Regions from separate parts of the Metabacillus sp. cB07 genome, predicted to be linked through region 2. Evidence: riboswitches for the same ligand, from Rfam matches in the RefSeq annotation. Region 2 holds a riboswitch; the other holds the start of a gene.
What was found. A riboswitch is a leader RNA that binds a small molecule or an ion and turns the genes downstream of it on or off. The one in region 2 is predicted to bind thiamine pyrophosphate.
Positions count from the first base shown of each region.

Region 1: it holds a riboswitch for thiamine pyrophosphate, as region 2 does, so the genes downstream of both, tenA (thiaminase II) here and JOJ89_RS16960 (thiamine-binding protein) in region 2, are expected to answer to the same signal.

Region 1 covers NZ_CP069296.1:1,027,361-1,037,620, reverse strand. The annotation lists gene JOJ89_RS05175 (MoeB/ThiF family adenylyltransferase) at 1-962, opposite strand, end outside; gene JOJ89_RS05170 (thiazole synthase) at 963-1,730, opposite strand; gene thiS (sulfur carrier protein ThiS) at 1,734-1,937, opposite strand; gene thiO (glycine oxidase ThiO) at 1,934-3,046, opposite strand; gene JOJ89_RS05155 (thiamine phosphate synthase) at 3,030-3,650, opposite strand; gene tenA (thiaminase II) at 3,647-4,333, opposite strand; TPP riboswitch at 4,401-4,509, opposite strand; gene JOJ89_RS05145 (monovalent cation:proton antiporter family protein) at 4,592-6,445, opposite strand; gene mgtE (magnesium transporter) at 6,468-7,832, opposite strand; gene JOJ89_RS05135 (FtsW/RodA/SpoVE family cell cycle protein) at 8,112-9,287, shown strand; gene prpE (bis(5'-nucleosyl)-tetraphosphatase PrpE) at 9,408-10,151, shown strand.
Region 2 covers NZ_CP069296.1:3,289,230-3,299,489, forward strand. The annotation lists rRNA gene JOJ89_RS16935 (23S ribosomal RNA) at 1-1,796, opposite strand, end outside; rRNA gene JOJ89_RS16940 (16S ribosomal RNA) at 2,000-3,537, opposite strand; gene JOJ89_RS16945 (ABC transporter ATP-binding protein) at 3,825-4,583, opposite strand; gene JOJ89_RS16950 (ABC transporter substrate-binding protein) at 4,585-5,586, opposite strand; gene JOJ89_RS16955 (ABC transporter permease) at 5,601-6,386, opposite strand; gene JOJ89_RS16960 (thiamine-binding protein) at 6,361-6,654, opposite strand; TPP riboswitch at 6,748-6,859, opposite strand; TPP riboswitch at 7,001-7,101, shown strand; gene thiT (energy-coupled thiamine transporter ThiT) at 7,207-7,779, shown strand; gene JOJ89_RS16970 (hypothetical protein) at 7,872-8,060, shown strand; gene JOJ89_RS16975 (NAD-dependent epimerase/dehydratase family protein) at 8,509-9,378, opposite strand; gene JOJ89_RS16980 (GNAT family N-acetyltransferase) at 9,405-9,926, opposite strand; gene JOJ89_RS16985 (peptidase MA family metallohydrolase) at 10,043-10,260, shown strand, end outside.

The DNA.
Region 1 (10,260 bases), 1.9 Mb from region 2:
TGAATAAGCGCACGGCCGTCTCGAAAAACAACCACCCGGTTTTCACCTGCCTGAAAAGAGAGCAGATACGGATTGGACGTTATCTTTTGGGCCGCCCGTTCCAGCTGTTTGGCGAGACTTTGAAAATCCAGGCTCCGGGCTTCTGCGGGCCTGATCTGAACGGTATCTCTTCCGCATAAAACGGATGTCTTCGCACTTTTGTCCCCGGTCAGGTATGGATAGACCGGATTTTCTCCGCACGAAGGACACGATGAATTTTTCACTTTGGCAACACTGATTTTGCTGAACTGATTCCGCCAGACATCAAAGGAAAGAATCTCTCTCCTCATCGCTGATTTTTCTCCTGTCAGCCACTTAAACACTTCTGCGGTCTGGTAAGCTGCCGTCATTTGAACGGCAGGGCTGATGATTCCCGCTGTATCACACGTCTGGCCTTCCATAGGAATCTGCTTGAGCAGGCAGTTCAGACAGGGGCCTTCCCCCGGCAGGAGCGTATAGGTCAGCCCGTAGCTTCCGACACATGCCCCGTAAACCCAGGGAATTCCCTGCTTCAAAGCAGCATCGTTGATCAGCATGCGGGTTTCAAAGTTATCCGTCGCATCCACGATCATATCCGCATCATGACAATAATCAAAGATGGAAGCAGACGTTATATCTTCAATAATGCCTCTGACTATTACCTCACTATTTATGGAGGCAAGTCTCCGTTCAGCAGCTGCGGCTTTTGGAATCCGATCTTTTGCATCCTGCTCTGTATAGAGCTGCTGGCGCTGAAGGTTGCTCCACTCGACGTAGTCACGGTCTACAATCGTCACTTTTCCGGCTCCGCCCCGTACCAGCATTTCAGCGTTAGCTGTGCCGAGGGCACCTGCTCCAATGACGAGCACATGGCTGTTTATGATTTTTTTCTGGCCTTCTTCCCCAATAGGGGCGAATAATTGCTGTCTTGAGTACCGTTCCATTTAAGTTGTGATCATTCCTTCTTCAGGACTGCTTGCAACAGCATAAGATTTAACAGGAATACGGCCTGCTTCATAACTCAGTCTTCCCGCTTCGACCGCAAGCTTCATGGCTTTGGCCATCTTCACGGGATCTGATGCTCCGGATACAGCCGTGTTCAGCAGCACGCCGTCAGCGCCAAGCTCCATCGCTTTCGCTGCATCAGCTGCAGAACCGATTCCTGCGTCAACAATAACCGGCAAGTCAGTCTGTTCGATAATAAATGAGAGATTGAGAGGGTTGATGATTCCCTGCCCTGATCCAATTGGCGATGCTCCGGGCATGATGGCGTGGACACCTGTCTCTTCAAGTCTTCTGGCAAGTACAACATCATCCGACGTGTAAGGAAGAACGATAAATCCTTCTTTTACGAGTTCCGCGCTTGCTTTAAGCGTTTCCACAGGATCCGGCAGGAGTGTTTTCCAGCACCCAATCACTTCTACTTTTATCATATCACACAGACCTGAAGCTTTAGCGAGCTTTGCAATCCGGACCGCTTCCCCGGCCGTTTTGGCGCCTGCCGTATTCGGGAGAAGTGTGTATGCCGTCAAATCAAGCTTCTCTAGCAAGTCCGGCTGAGACGGCTCGAATATATTCATCCTGCGGACAGCAAACGTCAGGATCTCCGCTTCTGAAACTTCAGCCGCTTTCTTTTGAATGTCAAAAGACGGATATTTGCCTGTTCCAAGAAGCAGCCGTGATCTAAACGTCTTCCCTGCAATTTTCAACATGTGTCATCCTCCTCCTACAAAATGAACCATTTCAAGAACATCACCATCTTTTAATATCACGCTGTCATAGCTTTTCTTATCTAGGATTGTTTCGTTATGTTCAATCATGACCGTTTTATGGCTCAGCTGATAAAATGCCAGAAGATCTTCCATTGTCTTTATGTGCGGATCCAGTTCAGCTGTGCTGCCGTTCAATTTGATTTTCATGATTTCACCTCTGTACCCCGATTTAATCCAAACTCTCTTGCATATTCAGGCTTGACCTGACGGCTCAAAATCAAATCCCTGACCATTTCGCCTGTTTTAGGCGCAAGCAGAATGCCGTTCCGGTAATGTCCTGTTGCGGCATAAAGATTTTTCATGCCTTCATGCTTAAAAATGTATGGTTTCGCATCTCGCGCTGCCGGTCTCAGTCCGGCCCAGGCTTTTTGAAAAACACTCTTTTTCATGCACGGCATAATGGAAACAGCCTTCTCCATCAAAGAAGCCATCCCTTGTATTGTAGACTCTGCCCTCCAATTCCCCTCCTCCATCGTCGCACCGATGACGATGCTCCCGTCAGACTTCGGAACAAGGTAACAGCTGTCATGAAAAACGGTTGACTCTAAACGGAAACCATCCGGCATGACTGATAGACATTCGCCTTTAACAGGGTGAACAGGAACTGAGATGCCTAATTCCTCAAACAGCTGGCCGCTCCATGTCCCGCCAGTAATGACAAGAGCTTCACAAAAATGAATCTCTCCTGCAGCGGAAATCTCATAATGCGAAGGCTCTGCGCGCATGCGTCCGGCTGCAGCTCCTTCAAATATGGTTCCTCCGTTTATCTGTACCGCCCTTGCCAGCGCCCGGCAAAGAGCGGGAGGGGAAACCTGGCCGTCTTTTGCAATGAACAGTCCTCCTTGCAGATACTCTGTCAGGTTCTTTTCTTTCTTCAGGACAGACTCCCTTGAGAGCCACTCAACATCCGGTTCATTCAAGGCTCTGTCTTTTAGGGAAACAGCTTCCTCAGCCGTCATGGCAAGTTTGAGCATCCCATTATAAACGAGCTGAATGTCTATGCCTGTTTCTTCAAGCAATTCGGCTGCAAGCACGGGATAAAGAGCCCCGCTCTCTTCTGCAAAACGGAAAAACGCATCTGCTTTTTCCGTTTCTGTATGAGCACCAAGCATGCCTGCTGCAGCGGAAGATGCCCCGCAGCCAATCTTTCCTTTTTCAAATATGGCTACTTTACGGCCTGCCTTTGACAGAAAATAGGCAGACATCAGGCCGATGACTCCTCCCCCGACGATGCCGGCATCATAGAATGTCTTCATCAGCCGTTCCTCCTTTCAGCTTTCGTGCAAGCTCTTTTGCCGCATCCACAGGTTTGTCTGCTGAAAACACGTAGGACATGACCGCTGCTCCTGCGACTTTCAGCTTTTTCAGTTCCGGCAGCACATCAGGAGCGACTCCTCCAATTGCATAGACAGGGATGGATACAGATTCGCAAATTGTTTGAAGAAATGAAATTCCTTTCGGCTCAAGGCCGTTTTTTGAATCTGTCTGAAATACATGTCCGGCAATCAGCCAGTCTGCCCCATCCTTCTCCCGATCTATTGCCTCTTTTACTGAATGAACCGAACATCCTGCGCCGAGGTAAGGGTAGTGCTCTTTAACAAACTTTACAGGCAGCCCATGTGCCGGAAGCTGCACTTTTGCCAGTCCCGAGCGCACGGCCGCATCCACCCTGCCGTTCATGATCAGCTTTGATTTTGGAACACCCTTGCGCGCAAGAATCTCCACAAGTTCCGCCAGTTCGCCGGCTGACCTGTCTTTTTCTCTTATATGGATGGCATCCGCATATCTATGTACGTCTGCGAGGATTGAAATCAGCGAATCTGAAGAATGCTTTCCATCCGTTACAAGGTGCAGCTTCATTTTTGCAGCTGCAGAGAATCTGCACGGCCCCACGCTTCAAGGTTTTCAGCCATATCCCAAAAGCGGTATTCATACATAGAGCTGATCAGAAAATGTTCTTTCATCATCATCCGCTCATGAGCGCTTGCTTTTTCAGCCAGCTCATCAAAACGGTTCACCTGTTCAAGAACAAGCTCTTTAAACCAGTCGCCATGGTAGGTCTCAATCCATTTTTCATAAACGGCATCTCCTGGCTTGCAGTCCTTCAGGCGCTCTCCTACTTCGTAATAAAGCCAGTAGCAAGGCAGCAGAGCAGCTATGATTTCACCAAGATTTCCAGTCGCGACCGCGCGGTACATATGAGATGTATAAGCATAAGCTGTAGGCGCCGGCTTAAATTCCGCGCGTTCTTTCTCTGTTATCCCGAGCATTTTTGAAAACTGCTGATGAAGGGAAAGTTCTGCCTCATAGGTCCCCTGAGAATGAACGGACATTCTGAACGTTGTATGCAGATCAGGAGCCACGGCACCGGCAAACGCCTGCACTTTGGCAAAATGAGTCAAGTAATAGGAATCCTGCATCACATAAAATTTGAACTTTTCTTTTGACAGCGTCCCGTCACCGATTCCTTTAACAAAAGGATGGTGAAAGCTCCCTTCCCACCATTCATTTGCGTACTCCCTGCATTCTTTTGAAAATTGCATGACGTATCCTCCTTTTCTTTTTAAACAGCAAAAAACCACTTTTCGCATAGAAAAGTGGTGTATGAAATAGACCCTTACACCACTTCCCTACGCTGGTGTTAACCAGATCAGGTTCTGAGGGTCTCGGAGTCACACTCCGATCTCAGCCCTTATGAAGGGCTCCCCTAGCGGTTCATCGTATAAAATTTTCTGAATGTTTTACATGCCCATCATACCACGATAAAAATATCTTTCAAGGCTTTTGCAGGAAATTTCTGCTTAATTTTTGTGAAACTCAAGCTCCTGCCTCAGTTCATCGATATATTCGGATGATCCCGTTAAAATCAGCAGATCTCCCCGTTTCAGCTCCGTATCGCCGTGAGGAACAATCGACTCATTCTCCCGGAAGATCCGGACAAAAATGACGTCTCCGGTAAACGGGAAGCTTCTGAGAACCATTCCATCATAGCGTCTGTTGTTCATTTTGATTTGATAAAGGGCAGATTCGCTGTGCGTCAGGATTTTCATGATGCCCGGCGCTTCGATCAGGGCTCTGAGCAGGGTTTTGGTCGAGAGCAGAACAGAGAACACGTCAATGTTCTTTGCTTTCAGCTGCTCATCAAGCAGAGGCGAAGCAATACTTGCAATGACCCTTTCGACCTCAAGCTCTTTTGCCATCAGGGCAATTTCCGCATTCGCATCCTCATCGCCAGTTGCTGCAATAAGGATGTCCGAATCAAATACACCTTTATCCTGAAGCGTCTCAATCGAATAATCGTCCAGCTCTTCAATTTGAAAAAGAGATTCGGCAATCTGCTGTTCGTTTTTATCAACATGCGTATGATAGATGATTGTTTCATACAGATTCGGATTCAGTTCTCTCGTTACCGGAAGCGTCATTTGATTGGCTCCTATGAAAGCAACCTTCAGCTTTTTCTTTGAACCGAGTTTTTCAGGGAAAAGCTTTTTAAATCCAATCGGCGTAAAGATGCTTGTCAGAACGGCCGTCAGAATGAGAGCTCCGGACATCTGCGAGTCAATGACATTGACACGTTCTCCAATCGTCGCTGCGGCGATAACAAGCGACAGAGTGGATGTGAGCAAAAAACCGGCAGCAAGAGTCGTTTTCGTATCGTACCATCTTTTCAAAAGGTAAATCGGCACAATTTTTGAAATGAGAAGCGCTATAAATAAGAGCGGAATCAGCATCAGGATTTTAGGGTCCTTAAAAAGCGACCAAATATCAAGGTCCACTCCAACCATGACAAAGAAAATCGGGATCAGAAATCCGTACCCGAACGAGTCCATCTTCTGAACCATTTCTTTATTCGGGGAAAGAAGAGATACGAGCACGCCTGCTAAAAAGGCACCGAGAATGTTTTCTGCACCAATCGTTTCTGAAAGCGCAACAAGAACAATAATGAGTGTGAAAACAGCTCTTGTCCCAATTTGAATCGTGCCTTTAGAGAGCGTTTCAATAAAGGATCTGCTCTGAAAGGTTTTGCCTATAAAGTAAAGGGCGACACCAGCTCCGAACAAAATGAGCATCAGCCACATATTCGTATTTTCCCCGCCGTAAATGGAAGCAAAAACTGCAAGCAGAATCATTGTCACCAAGTCCGCAATGACGGCGACAAGAAGGATAATCTGCCCGATGTTCGACTTCATGATGCCTGCATCCTTAAGCGTCGGCACGACCACACCGAGTGAAATGGTCGAGATGATCAGCGTCATCAGGAATGCATTTTCTATAAATCCGATCAGGACAAACAGATAAGAGAGCAGCAGGGAAAGAATAAAGATGCCGGCAAATACGAGTAAAGAGACCACGAATGTATTCGGCGCCTCTTTTCCGGATGGCAGCACCTCTTTCTTCCTGCCGCCGATAAACGCTGTGAAATCAATTTCAAGACCGCTCAGAAACATGAGAAAAATAAATCCGAGCATAGACAGAGTTTCAAGCCACATATCCTGCTGAACAAGGTCAAACCCGCTTTTGCCGATCACAATCCCGATAATAATTTCTGCTACAACGACCGGCATCACCTTTATTTTAAAGCGGTGCAGGATGAGCGGAGTGATAAAAGCTGCAAGAAGGACAATGACAAGTGATGAAAAAGAAGCTCCGTGCAAGGTTTTTCCCTCATTTCTGTAGTTAAATTAAGTACTGCATAAACATAGTGGCCATTCCAAAATAAATAAGGATGGAAATAATATCATTAATCGTCGTAATAAAAGGGCCTGATGCAACGGCCGGGTCGACCTTCAGCCTGTGCATAATAAGAGGCACAAACGCTCCCGCAATTGTCGCAACAGTCAGCGTGGCAAGAATGGATAATCCGACAAGCAGGCCGAGATACAGATCGTGTTTCCAGAAATACACGACGCCTGTTACAAGAACACCGCAAACAGCACCGTTGATTAAACCGGTTCCCGCTTCACGGGCGATGATTTTAAAGTTACCTTCTTCTTCATCCCCCATGGCAATTCGGCGGACGGCAACTGCCAGTGCCTGCGTGCCTGTATTTCCTGCCATACCGGCAATCAATGGAATAAACACAGCAAGGATCGCTACCTTATCAAGTGTTTCTTCAAACTGCCCGATCAGATTGGCTGTCAGCATCCCGAGAAACAATAGAATCACGAGCCATGGCAGTCTTTTTTTAGCAGCAGAGAGAGGACCTCTGTCAATAGAGTCTACATCCGAAACCCCTGCGAGCTTTGAGTAGTCATCAGACGCTTCTTCATCAATAACGTCCACAATATCATCAACTGTAATGATCCCGAGAAGGTGATTTTGAAAGTCAACAACAGGCAGCGCCAGAAAGTTGTAATCCCGCATTTTCCGGGCAACTTCTTCCTGATCTTCCCCCACACTGACGGAAAAGACGCGCTCGCTCATGATCTCGCCGATCATCACATCATCGTCACTGACTATTAAATCTCTGAGGGAGATAACTCCCGCAAGGTGCTTATCTTCGTCAATCACATACAGATAATAGATGGTTTCAGCATCTGGAGCCTCATGCTTAAGAATATGCATCGCCGATTTGACGGTCTGATTCGCCTGAATCGCAATAAACTCCGTCGTCATGATACTTCCTGCAGTAAACTCTTCATAATGAAGGAGCTCACGGATTTCCTTCGCTGCTTCATCGTCCATAATGGTCAGGTAGCTTGCCACCTGATCTTTGTTAAGCTCATTCAGAACATCTACTGCATCATCTGCATACATGTGTTCAAGCATTTGCGAAGCAAACCTTGGATCCATTTCTGACAGATACATTTCGTAGTTGTATTCTTCATCTTCAATATTTTCAAACAGGGCAGCCATCTCTTCTGGAGACAAATACTGATAGACCCTTGAACGCTCTTCCTGTTCTAGCTTTACGAACATTTTTGCCTGGTCGTATGGATGCTGCTCTAAAAACAGCGAGCGAAAACCGTCAAAGTCTTCATTCTCAAGTGCAGTCAGAACCGTTTCTGTCTCGATGACAACTTTTTCTTTTTCTTCTGACATAAAGAATCTCCTCCTCTCCCTGTCTCTAAATCACCGGGAAATCAAAATGTCATCAAATTGTGATACAAATCGTCTATTCGCTGTGAACATGCGCCGGTAAGGCATTCTGCAGTCTTCACAACCGTTTTTTCATTGTGATAAGGTATCATGTTTTTGACTGATTTACAAATGAATCCTTTGCAAAACCGTCAATTTTCGCTAAGATTGTAAAAGATGATTTTCGCTTGCAAGCTAAGCACAAACCATATAATGACTGAAAGTACAAGAAAGGGATCCCGTATGAACACAGATAAATCCCCACAGCAGCAATTGGATTACACGCTGATTTTTATTATGTTTTTAATGGCACTGACCAGTGCCGTAGCCATAAGCAGTGCCCAGCCTACTTTACCCGAAAAATTGCAGAATATAAACTTTGCGTTTCTGCAGCTCAGATGGTACATCATCGGTATTATCGCCGTCATTGGAACGATGATTATCGACTTTGACCGCTTCAAGCAGCTCTCATGGTATTTATATGGATTTGGGATGCTTTTGCTCATCGGCCTTGAAATTCTTCCGCCGCCGATTGTAGAGCCGATCAAAGGTGCCACAAGCTGGTACACACTTCCCGGAATCGGAAACTTCCAGCCTTCTGAATTAATGAAGATCTTCATGATTATCGTGCTCAGCAGAATTATAGCAGATCACAGGGAGAAATACGCAACCAATACGGTGAGAGACGACTTGCTCCTATTAGGTAAAGTATTTGCAGCAGCCGCACCTCCCATACTCCTGCTGATGAGACAGCCGGATACAGGGATGACAATGGTTTTTTGCGCCATCATCGGATCACTGATCCTCGTTTCTGGCGTGAAATGGAAAATCATCCTCGGCTTCGTTTTTTCAGGTGCTGCCGTTTTCGCCATGGGAGTCGGCATCTATTTTGCCTTCCCGAGTTTTTTCAACACATATATTCTTGATACAAACTCGTACAAGCTGGACCGGATTTACGGCTGGCTGAACCCTTATGAATACTCAAACGATATTGGATTTCAGCTGATTAAATCGCTCCTTGCCATCGGCTCCGGAGAATTATACGGCAAAGGCTATCAGCAGCTGGAAGTATATCTCCCTGAAGGACATACGGACTTCATCTTTGCCATCATCAGTGAGCAGTTCGGCTTCATTGGCGGAAGTGTTGTCATTTCCCTGTTTTTCCTTCTGATCTACCGGATGGTTCACATTGCACTTGAAAGCAACGATCCGTTCGGAAGCTTTCTTTGTACAGGCGTTATCGGCATGATCACATTCCAGGTTTTCCAGAATGTCGGCATGACCGTCGGCCTCCTGCCGATTACAGGACTTCCGCTCCCGTTCATCAGCTACGGGGGAAGCTCGCTTGCCACTTATATGATTGCCATTGGAATTGTGCTGAATGTCCGGTCAAGAACGAGAAAGTATATGTTTGATTAACCCGCTTGCATGAGCGGGTTTTTCTTTATAATGGGATGCAATTGTGCATTTAATGGAAGAATAAAGCCAGATGCTTTTTTGATAAGATGAAGAAAAGAGAAAAGTAAGGAAGTGGCAGGTGTGAAGCTCGATATTATCGGAGATGTACACGGATGTTTTGATGAGTTTAAAAGCTTAACGGAAAAGCTCGGGTATGACTGGACCGGCGGAATTCCGCTGCACCCTGACAGGAAGCTTGCATTTGTCGGGGATCTTGCTGACAGGGGACCTAAGTCGCTTAAGGTTATTGAAACCGTTGTGGCTTTAATAGAGAATCAGGCAGCGTATTATGTGCCCGGCAACCACTGCAATAAACTGTACCGCTACATGCTCGGGAACAAAGTCCAGGTCGCCCACGGACTCGAAACTACCGCGGCCGAGCTTGAGTCCCTGGAAGAAGAAGAACGAAAACAGATCTATTCAAGCTTCATGAACCTTTACGAACAGGCTCCTCTCTATCAGGTGCTGGACGGCGGAGCACTTGTCATTGCCCACGCCGGGATCCGGGCAGATTACATAGGAAAAACGAACAAAAAGGTCAAGGAATTTGTTCTTTACGGAGATATAACAGGCCAAACAAACCCTGACGGCACTCCAGTCAGAAGAGACTGGGCAAAGCTGTACCGCGGAAAACCCTTTATCGTGTACGGACACACGCCGGTGCGCAAAGCCAGATTCATCGGGAACACCGTCAACATCGACACCGGGGCAGTGTTCGGCGGAATGCTGACAGCCATCAGGTACCCGGAAAAAGAGACGGTGGCTGTCCCCTCTTCCATGCCTTACGTTGAAACACGTTTCAGGGAGCTGGACGGGGCGGAGTGAGGGGGAGTTGTGATTTATGGGTGCCCTTAATTTTGGATGTGAAGGGTTATAGGGTTTCATTTTGATGGAATGGTGTCTTATATTTTTGCAGGAATTTATTATAGGGTAG
Region 2 (10,260 bases):
CTATTCACTGCGGCTTTTCAGGGCTATTCACCCTAAAAAGCACCCCTTCTCCCGAAGTTACGGGGTCATTTTGCCGAGTTCCTTAACGAGAGTTCTCTCGCTCACCTTAGGATTCTCTCCTCGCCTACCTGTGTCGGTTTGCGGTACGGGCACCTCTCACCTCGCTAGAGGCTTTTCTTGGCAGTGTGGAATCAGGAACTTCGGTACTAAATTTCCCTCGCCATCACAGCTCAGCCTTATATGGGAAGCGGATTTGCCTACTTCCCGGCCTAACTGCTTGGACGCGCATATCCAACAGCGCGCTTGCCCTATCCTCCTGCGTCCCCCCATTGCTCAAATGGTGAGGAGGTGGTACAGGAATATCAACCTGTTGTCCATCGCCTACGCCTTTCGGCCTCGGCTTAGGTCCCGACTAACCCTGAGCGGACGAGCCTTCCTCAGGAAACCTTAGGCATTCGGTGGAGGGGATTCTCACCCCTCTTTCGCTACTCATACCGGCATTCTCACTTCTAAGCGCTCCACCAGTCCTTCCGGTCTGGCTTCGACGCCCTTAGAACGCTCTCCTACCACTGTTCGTAAGAACAGTCCGCAGCTTCGGTGATACGTTTAGCCCCGGTACATTTTCGGCGCAGAGTCACTCGACCAGTGAGCTATTACGCACTCTTTAAATGGTGGCTGCTTCTAAGCCAACATCCTGGTTGTCTAAGCAACTCCACATCCTTTTCCACTTAACGTATACTTTGGGACCTTAGCTGGCGGTCTGGGCTGTTTCCCTCTTGACTACGGATCTTATCACTCGCAGTCTGACTCCCGAGGAGCAAGTCTTTGGCATTCGGAGTTTGACTGAATTCGGTAACCCGATGAGGGCCCCTAGTCCAATCAGTGCTCTACCTCCAAGACTCTCATACTCGAGGCTAGCCCTAAAGCTATTTCGGAGAGAACCAGCTATCTCCAAGTTCGATTGGAATTTCTCCGCTACCCACACCTCATCCCCGCACTTTTCAACGTGCGTGGGTTCGGGCCCTCCATTCAGGGTTACCTGAACTTCACCCTGGACATGGGTAGATCACCTGGTTTCGGGTCTACGACCACGTACTAATTCGCCCTATTCAGACTCGCTTTCGCTGCGGCTCCGTCTCATCAACTTAACCTTGCACGGGATCGTAACTCGCCGGTTCATTCTACAAAAGGCACGCCATCACCCGTTAACGGGCTCTGACTACTTGTAAGCACACGGTTTCAGGATCTTTTCACTCCCCTTCCGGGGTGCTTTTCACCTTTCCCTCACGGTACTGGTTCACTATCGGTCACTAGGTAGTATTTAGCCTTGGGAGATGGTCCTCCCGGATTCCGACGGGATTTCACGTGTCCCGCCGTACTCAGGATCCACTCTGGAGGGAACGAAGTTTCGACTACAGGGTTTTTACCTTCTATGACAGGCCTTTCCAGGCCGCTTCATCTACCCCGTTCCTTTGTAACTCCGTATAGAGTGTCCTACAACCCCAAGAGGCAAGCCTCTTGGTTTGGGCTGATTCCGTTTCGCTCGCCGCTACTTGGGAAATCGCATTTGCTTTCTCTTCCTCCGGGTACTTAGATGTTTCAGTTCCCCGGGTCTGCCTTCAGTACCCTATGTATTCAGGTAAAGATACTGTTCCATTACGAACAGTGGGTTTCCCCATTCGGAAATCTCTGGATCAAAGCTTACTTACAGCTCCCCAAAGCATATCGGTGTTAGTCCCGTCCTTCATCGGCTCCTAGTGCCAAGGCATCCACCGTGCGCCCTTCATAACTTAACCAAAATTGGTCAATCGTTTGTTTAGACTGTAAAGTCTAAGAAAATCACTATGGTAAGCGTAAATCTCAGTGAATTACTTGTTATCAATTACGTTATCCAGTTTTCAAAGAACAACCGGCAGATCAGGAATGACCGCCTTCTTTCATATAGAGAGAATGATCTCTCAAAACTAAACAAAAACCAAAAGCGACCTCATATCCTTAGAAAGGAGGTGATCCAGCCGCACCTTCCGATACGGCTACCTTGTTACGACTTCACCCCAATCATCTACCCCACCTTAGGCGGCTGGCTCCTTGCGGTTACCCCACCGACTTCGGGTGTTGCAAACTCTCGTGGTGTGACGGGCGGTGTGTACAAGGCCCGGGAACGTATTCACCGCGGCATGCTGATCCGCGATTACTAGCGATTCCAGCTTCATGCAGGCGAGTTGCAGCCTGCAATCCGAACTGAGAATGGTTTTATGGGATTGGCTAAACCTCGCGGTCTCGCAGCCCTTTGTACCATCCATTGTAGCACGTGTGTAGCCCAGGTCATAAGGGGCATGATGATTTGACGTCATCCCCACCTTCCTCCGGTTTGTCACCGGCAGTCACCTTAGAGTGCCCAACTGAATGCTGGCAACTAAGATCAAGGGTTGCGCTCGTTGCGGGACTTAACCCAACATCTCACGACACGAGCTGACGACAACCATGCACCACCTGTCACTTTGTCCCCCGAAGGGGAACCTTCTATCTCTAGAAGTGGCAAAGGATGTCAAGACCTGGTAAGGTTCTTCGCGTTGCTTCGAATTAAACCACATGCTCCACCGCTTGTGCGGGCCCCCGTCAATTCCTTTGAGTTTCAGTCTTGCGACCGTACTCCCCAGGCGGAGTGCTTAATGCGTTAGCTGCAGCACTAAAGGGCGGAAACCCTCTAACACTTAGCACTCATCGTTTACGGCGTGGACTACCAGGGTATCTAATCCTGTTCGCTCCCCACGCTTTCGCGCCTCAGCGTCAGTTACAGACCAGAGAGTCGCCTTCGCCACTGGTGTTCCTCCACATCTCTACGCATTTCACCGCTACACGTGGAATTCCACTCTCCTCTTCTGCACTCAAGTTTCCCAGTTTCCAATGACCCTCCCCGGTTGAGCCGGGGGCTTTCACATCAGACTTAAGAAACCGCCTGCGCGCGCTTTACGCCCAATAATTCCGGACAACGCTTGCCACCTACGTATTACCGCGGCTGCTGGCACGTAGTTAGCCGTGGCTTTCTGGTCAGGTACCGTCAAGGTGCCGGCAGTTACTCCGGCACTTGTTCTTCCCTGACAACAGAGTTTTACGATCCGAAAACCTTCATCACTCACGCGGCGTTGCTCCGTCAGACTTTCGTCCATTGCGGAAGATTCCCTACTGCTGCCTCCCGTAGGAGTCTGGGCCGTGTCTCAGTCCCAGTGTGGCCGATCACCCTCTCAGGTCGGCTACGCATCGTCGCCTTGGTGAGCCATTACCTCACCAACTAGCTAATGCGCCGCGGGCCCATCTGTAAGTGACAGCCGAAACCGTCTTTGAATGTCAAACCATGCGGTTTGACATAGTATCCGGTATTAGCTCCGGTTTCCCGGAGTTATCCCAGTCTTACAGGCAGGTTGCCCACGTGTTACTCACCCGTCCGCCGCTGACCTCCGAAGAGGTCCGCTCGACTTGCATGTATTAGGCACGCCGCCAGCGTTCGTCCTGAGCCAGGATCAAACTCTCCGAAGAAAATTTGTGACTCATAAATGTTGCTGACTTAAAAATTTAAAACGTTTGGTACGCTTTTGGTTTTGTTTAGTTTTCAAAGATCATTTTCGCTTCCTGCGAAGCTTTATTAGAATAACATTTCACCTTTTCAAAGTCAAGCGTTTTTTTCACTTTTCTTTTTCTCAGGCACCGTTGCTCTCACGCGTTTTTCGCGGCAACGAATAATAATATACCACGCTGATTTCCCCATTGCAATAGCATTTTTATCTTTTTGCAAAAAAAATGTTATAAATGAAAACGCGCTGAAATCAGCGCGTTTCCAGATGATTTTTTGAATGCAGCAAATCCAGGAGTTTTTGTTTAATTGATACAAATTCAGCTGAAGCGAAGAGTTGGTCCGTTCGCGGCCGGCCGAAAGGAATGTCTATATGTTCAATGATCCTGCCAGGTCTCGGGGAAAACACGGCAATCCTGTCAGAAAGAAAAATCGCCTCATCCATATCATGAGTAATAAACAGGACCGTTTTCCCGGATGCCTCGCAAATTCTGATAAACCATTTCTGAAGCTTGTGTCTTGTCATGGCATCAAGCTTTCCAAAAGGCTCGTCCAATAATAGAAGTTCTTTGCCGCTCAAATAAGCCCGGAGGAAGTTCGCTCTCTGCCTCATCCCGCCAGAAAGCATGGAAGGATAGTGTTGTTCAAATCCCTCAAGCCCAAACTGAGAAAAGAAAGATAGAGCTTCGGAACGCGCTTTTTCTTTCCCTGTCCCCTGCAGCTCCAGCGGAAGTATGACATTATCAAGAATTGTTCTCCACGGAAAAAGCACATCGCTTTGAGGCATATACCCGGCGTGGCCTGTTTGATTCGTTATGTCTTTCCCCTTGTAATGAACAATTCCGCCGCTTGGCTTATTTACCCCTGCAATGATATCAAGAAGAGTGCTTTTGCCGCACCCGCTCGGACCAATGATGCTGACAAATTCCCCTTTTTCTACTATAAGATCAGATGGAAGCAGGACTGGCTGATCTTTCGAGTAAGTCTTGCTGACTCCTTTTAGTGTCAGCATGCTACTTTTCAGCCTCCGGAAGGAATTCATTTGTATAAGCCTCTGCCGGATCTATGTTTTCTTCAATCAGCTTTTGTTGATACATCCAGTCAGCGTACCGTTCCCAAACTTCTTCTTTTTGAATCCCCCATTGCTTTGCATCACCCTGATACTGCTTGCTGAGCCACTTTTGGCTTTCCTTTGCAAGATCTTTATTTATTTCAGGCACATGCTTAATCAGAATATCTGCCGCTTCAATCGGCTTATCGATGGCAAACTCGTAACCTTTTGCGGTTGCCTGTACAAAAGCCTGTACCGTATCCTTTTCTTTCTTAATCTTTGTCTCGCTTGCAGCGAGTACAGGTGTATAGTAGTTCAATGCTGGATCAAGGTCTTTAAGATAGATGTAATTCAGTTCTATCCCCTTTCTTTTAGCTTCTATCCCGTCCCAGCCCTCAAAGATCCATTGGAAATCCGTATCCCGGCCGATTGATTTAAAGAAATCAGTTGCACCAAGTGTGACATAATCGACTTTGCCAAAATCTGCGTCATCCTGGTTCATAACCGCACGAATCACAGCCTCTTCAGTAGGCGATCCCCATCCGCCGTACCGTTTCCCTTCAAAATCATCAGGCGAGACAATCTCTTCTTCCTTTAATGAAGCGAAAGCAGAAGTATTTTCCTGAATAATGGCCGCAATAGAAACGATCGGCACACCTGCTGACCGCGCATGTGTGATGTTTTCCTGGTGGCTGACCGCAAAATCGACCTCGCCCGATGCAACAATTTGATCTGCGCTGACTCCCTCGCCAGGTTCTACTATCTCAACTTCAAGACCCGCTTCTTTATAGAACCCTTTTTCAATTGCTGCATAAATGCCCGTATGATTTGTATTCGGAAACCAGTCCAGCATGACCTTCACTTTTTTTGCTTCTTCACTTGAGGCATTCTCAGCAGGAGCGCATCCTGTTAAAAGGATGGATGTGCTGAATAATATGACGAGCATTCTCCGCAGTTTTTTCATCGTATTCCTCCATGTCAGTTGTGTTTATTCGCTTTGTACTTCCAGGGCATCGCCGCTCTTGCCAGCAATTCAATGACTGCAAAAATAACCAGACTTAAAGCAACAATGACGATAATGATGGCAAATACCTTTTCTGTTAAAAAAGATTGAGAGGATCTAGTAAGGATAATTCCAAGGCCTTGACTCGCTCCCAGCCATTCTCCGATAACCGCTCCCATTACACTGTATGTTCCGGCTATCTTGAGCCCTGAGAAAAAATACGGCATGGAAGCAGGAATCTTCACCTTCAAGAAGAGCTGACGTTTATTCGCTCCCATGGTCTTCATCAGTTTGATCATATCCCTGTCTGCCTGACTGAATCCGTCTGCAAGATTAATGGCTATCGGAAAAAAGCAGACAAGTGCTGTTACGATGACCTTCGGCAAGATCCCGAATCCAAACCAGATAATCAGCAGAGGTGCCAGTGCAATAATTGGAACGGTCTGTGAAAGGACAAGGAGCGGTTCAACCGCTTTTCTGATCCAGAGGGAAAGGTCAATTAAAATGGCAATGGCCACTCCGGCAGCTGCTGCTATCAGGAGGCCGAGAACAGCTTCAGTAAGCGTCTGCAGAACGTGCACTCCGAGCGTTCCTCTCATTTCAAACAGGGTGATGAAAATGTCTGTAGGTTTTGGCAGGATCCACTTCTCAATTCGAAAAAGCACGACTGCCATCTCCCAGAGTAGAAGAAAAACGGCAAGAACGGCTGCAGGCAGCGCTATTCCTGATATAGATTCAGCGATATTTTTGGAGTTTTTCATCCATCGTTACTCCTTCAGCAGGGCGGTAATGAATTTTGATGTGCGTCATCACTTCACTTGCACCTGCCCCGATACAGGCATCCTGAGCCTGCTTGACAATTTCAAGCAGATGATTGAGTTCCCCCTCCATAACGGTCTCCATCGCGCCGACTTCATATTTGACACCTGACTGCTGCACAACTTCAATGGCTTTGTCGACAATCTCGTATGTATTTCCGTGTGCTGATTTCGGCAGTACTTGAAACGCAAGGTTTACACTGGACATCATGAATTCCTCCCTTTCTTTCTGTGAATCTCTTAGAAAATGCAAAAAAAGGCTGCCGGTTAGGGCAGCCTTAAGCATTCGCAAAGTTCATGGAAAATAGACTCTTTTCCTGTATCCCTCCGCTGGCATTACCCAGATCAGGTTAAAGGGTCGATACAAGAATCAGTATCCTCTCAGCCGAGTTCACTCAGCTCCCCTGCTTCTATAAGATTCATGGAAACTATAGCAAGTTTTACAAGACTTGTAAAGAAAGGAAAAATACTTTCCGCTATTTTCTGAAAAAAAATAGAATTTAGGCTTGTCGAATTTTGCAGTTTCCTGTATAGTAGTGTCTAAATCATATATCGCATTTGACCACTTGGGGAGCCGCCGGCTGAGAGTGAACGTTATGTTCTGACCCGTTGAACCTGTTAAGTTAAAGCTTACGTAGGGATGTGGCGATGGATTCAAGTGATAACCCAACCAAAGCAGTGCGTGGAAACCATCCGACATTCCCCGCATTGCTTTTTTCTATGGAGAAAAGGCCCCGGTCGAATGCCGAAAAGGGGTAAAATCATGCAAACAAATAAGCGCCTGGTTTTTTTATTGGAAGCAGCGATTCTTGCTGCAATTGCCTTTCTTTTAGATTTAGCGACAAGCTTTATCGGCAAAATGCCGCAGGGAGGATCGATTTCACTTGCAATGGTGCCCGTACTGATCATGGGATTTCGCCACGGTCTAAAAGGCGGACTGCTGACAGGCTTTCTCCTCGGCCTGCTGCAGACGGTCATGGGCTATACGACCATTGTCCATCCTGTACAGGGTTTTCTGGATTACTTTGTCGCCTTTACAGCGGTTGGTGCCGGAGGTATTTTTTATAAGCAAATTCAGAACTCTCTCCATTCTTTAAACAAATGGCGCCTGATTCTTTATGTCACACTTGCCGCTTTCCTTGGAAGCTTCCTGAGATTTGCAGCCCACACACTCGCTGGCGCTGTCTTTTTCGCTGAGTTTGCAGGAGATCAGCCGGTGCTCCTCTATTCAGCAGGGTACAACGCATCCTACATGATTCCGACATTTATCATCTGTACGATCATTCTTGTGCTGATGCTGCTGACATCAAAAGCGCTGATCATAAATAGAAAATAGAGAAAAGCACCGGAAATCCGGTGCTTTTTATCATAATCTCTTCTTTTTCAGCATGTATTAGTAGTAATAGATTTCCTATTGGAGGCCATGAAATGAATCTCACATACTCACTCATGCTGTTTGCCTTTTTTCTATCCATCTTTCATTTTCTGTATGGCTACTTTGAAGCGCTGCGGATCAGCGGCGAAGATGGCCCTGTCAGAGGATGGTCGGTTGTTTTTTCATTTCCGCTCGCATTTGTTTTTGCTTATTTTGCAGCGGTTTTTAACCAGCAAATCTGAACAAAAGTGCAAGCGCCAAGGCCCGCTCCGATAGGCAGATAAGAATCCGGCGGAAAAGTCCGGTTCCCGCCTTTTTTGAGGGATTTGTTCTGACAGAGGATCTAGGCGCTGGAGCTTGCCGTTGATAACTTTGTTATGTTATCAACAGCCTTTTATTTTTTATAATTCCTTTAACAAAAAGCAGAACCCGGCAGATGTCTGCCGGGTCTTTTTAATGCCTCTGGCGGGATTCGAACCCGCACTCCTTTCGTAAGCATAGGCTAAGGGGAACACGCTTCCCTACGGATTTTCACCGGCAGGAATTTCACCTGCCTCAGCATAGTTGCTTTTCGGTGCTTCTGAAACCTTTGCCTTGCGACCCGGTTCTACTGTTTTCCGGCGCTCTTCCCTTCTAGAGCTACAGAGGCTTATTAAGAGTCTCTGCCTTCACAGAGACTCCCGCGAGAGTTTACAGCAGCTTTTCTATTAAACTCTCAACATACTCGTTCATGTCCCCAAAAGAATATCCTGTCATTTGTGCTTTTGTCACATCCAGCGTCCAGTCACCCGGAAGACCGTACGGGGAAGCATTTTCTTTTGACACTTCCTCAGTAATGACTGCGGTTTTGTCTGCAGCACTCTCAATCTTGCCGATCAGTTCTCTCAGGGAGAGATTGTCTTCAAACGCTATATTATACGCTCCTGTCAGCTTTTCTTTTCCTATATGTAAAAGAAAACCTGCAGCGTCTTCAGATGAAGTGAAGCTGAAAGAAACATTGTCATTTTTCGCCCCAATGGACTCTTCCCTTTTCACTTTGTCTACATGAAAAAGGAAACGCTCGGTGTAATCATCGGTACCGATGACCAGAGCAGGCCTGACAGCTGCCACCGGCACTTTTGCATTCTGGAACAAATAAGCTTCGGCACCGCGCTTTGCCTCCCGATAGCCGGTCATTCCCCCATATTCTTTGCGGTCTTTAAACGTCGGTTCGAACGAAAGCGGGTTAAAATCCGTTTCCTTTCGTTCTTTGCCGAATTCATAGACGGCCATTGTTGATGTAAAGATATAATGGCCTATTTTACCCTCAAGCGCTTCATAAGCCGTTTGGGCTTCGAGCGGCGAGAAACAGGATTGATCATAGACAGCGTCCCATTGCCTTCCTTCAAAAGCTCTCGTCATTGATTCTTTCTTTTCCCGGTCAATGACAAGACGCTCGACCCCGTCTCCAAAATCATCCCGGGTTCTGCCTCTTGTCGCGACCGTCACAACCACTCCGTTTTCAAGCAGTTTATGAACAAGCCTCTTCCCAAAAAACTGTGTGCCTCCAAGTATTAACACGGTTTTCAATGTATTTCCCTCTCTCATTATGTATTCAGCCGCGCTGTCAATTCCTTCAGATTCCAGCCGAATGCTGTCTCCGGATGATCGGTGCCTTCAATCGCGTACGTATCCTCTCCCACTTTTTCGGGAGAGTACCGTTCATAGAACCCCTTCGACGGGTTGGCATTCATCACCCACAGCATCATTGATTGATAGTTCAGGTTCATCAGATCCTCTGCTGCCGCACGAACCAGGCTCTTACCAACACCTGCGCCTTGTGCTTCTTTCAGAAGATAGATGGCGTATAATTCGCCGTCATAGCCGTATTCCTGAGACCTGGCCGGACCAAATCCCGCAAACCCGACAATTTTGCCCTCTTCATCTTCTGCAACGAATACAGTATCCGGATTTAGATTCCGCCAGATTTTCTCTTTGCTTTCGTAAGTCAGACTATTTAAAAATGAATCTGCTACGATTCCCTTATACGTTGTCCGCCAGCTGTCGACGTGTACAATCGCAATTTGCTTTGCATCTTCTCTGGAAGCTTTTCTGATCAGTACCTTCATTTTCAACACTCCTTGCTGAGGAAATTCGACATCTTTCAATAAAAACCCTGTTTCAAAAGGAGTTTCTTTTTTTGCAGAGAATTAGTTTACTAGACCAAATTAATTGGAGGCCTACAGTGAAAATCGTACTTCATGCCGCCCTGTCCATTTTTTATATCGTGTACTTTACCGCCGTCTTTTACGTTTTGTTTCTCTTTTTAAATATCCCGGGGTCTGTTATTTCCGGCACAATCATATGCCTGCTTCTCCTTGGCCTCTTTATCTATTCCGTCTACGAAATGATTCACAGCAAAGAACGGAATCTTCTTTTTTTCAGAGGGCTGTCAGGAACAAT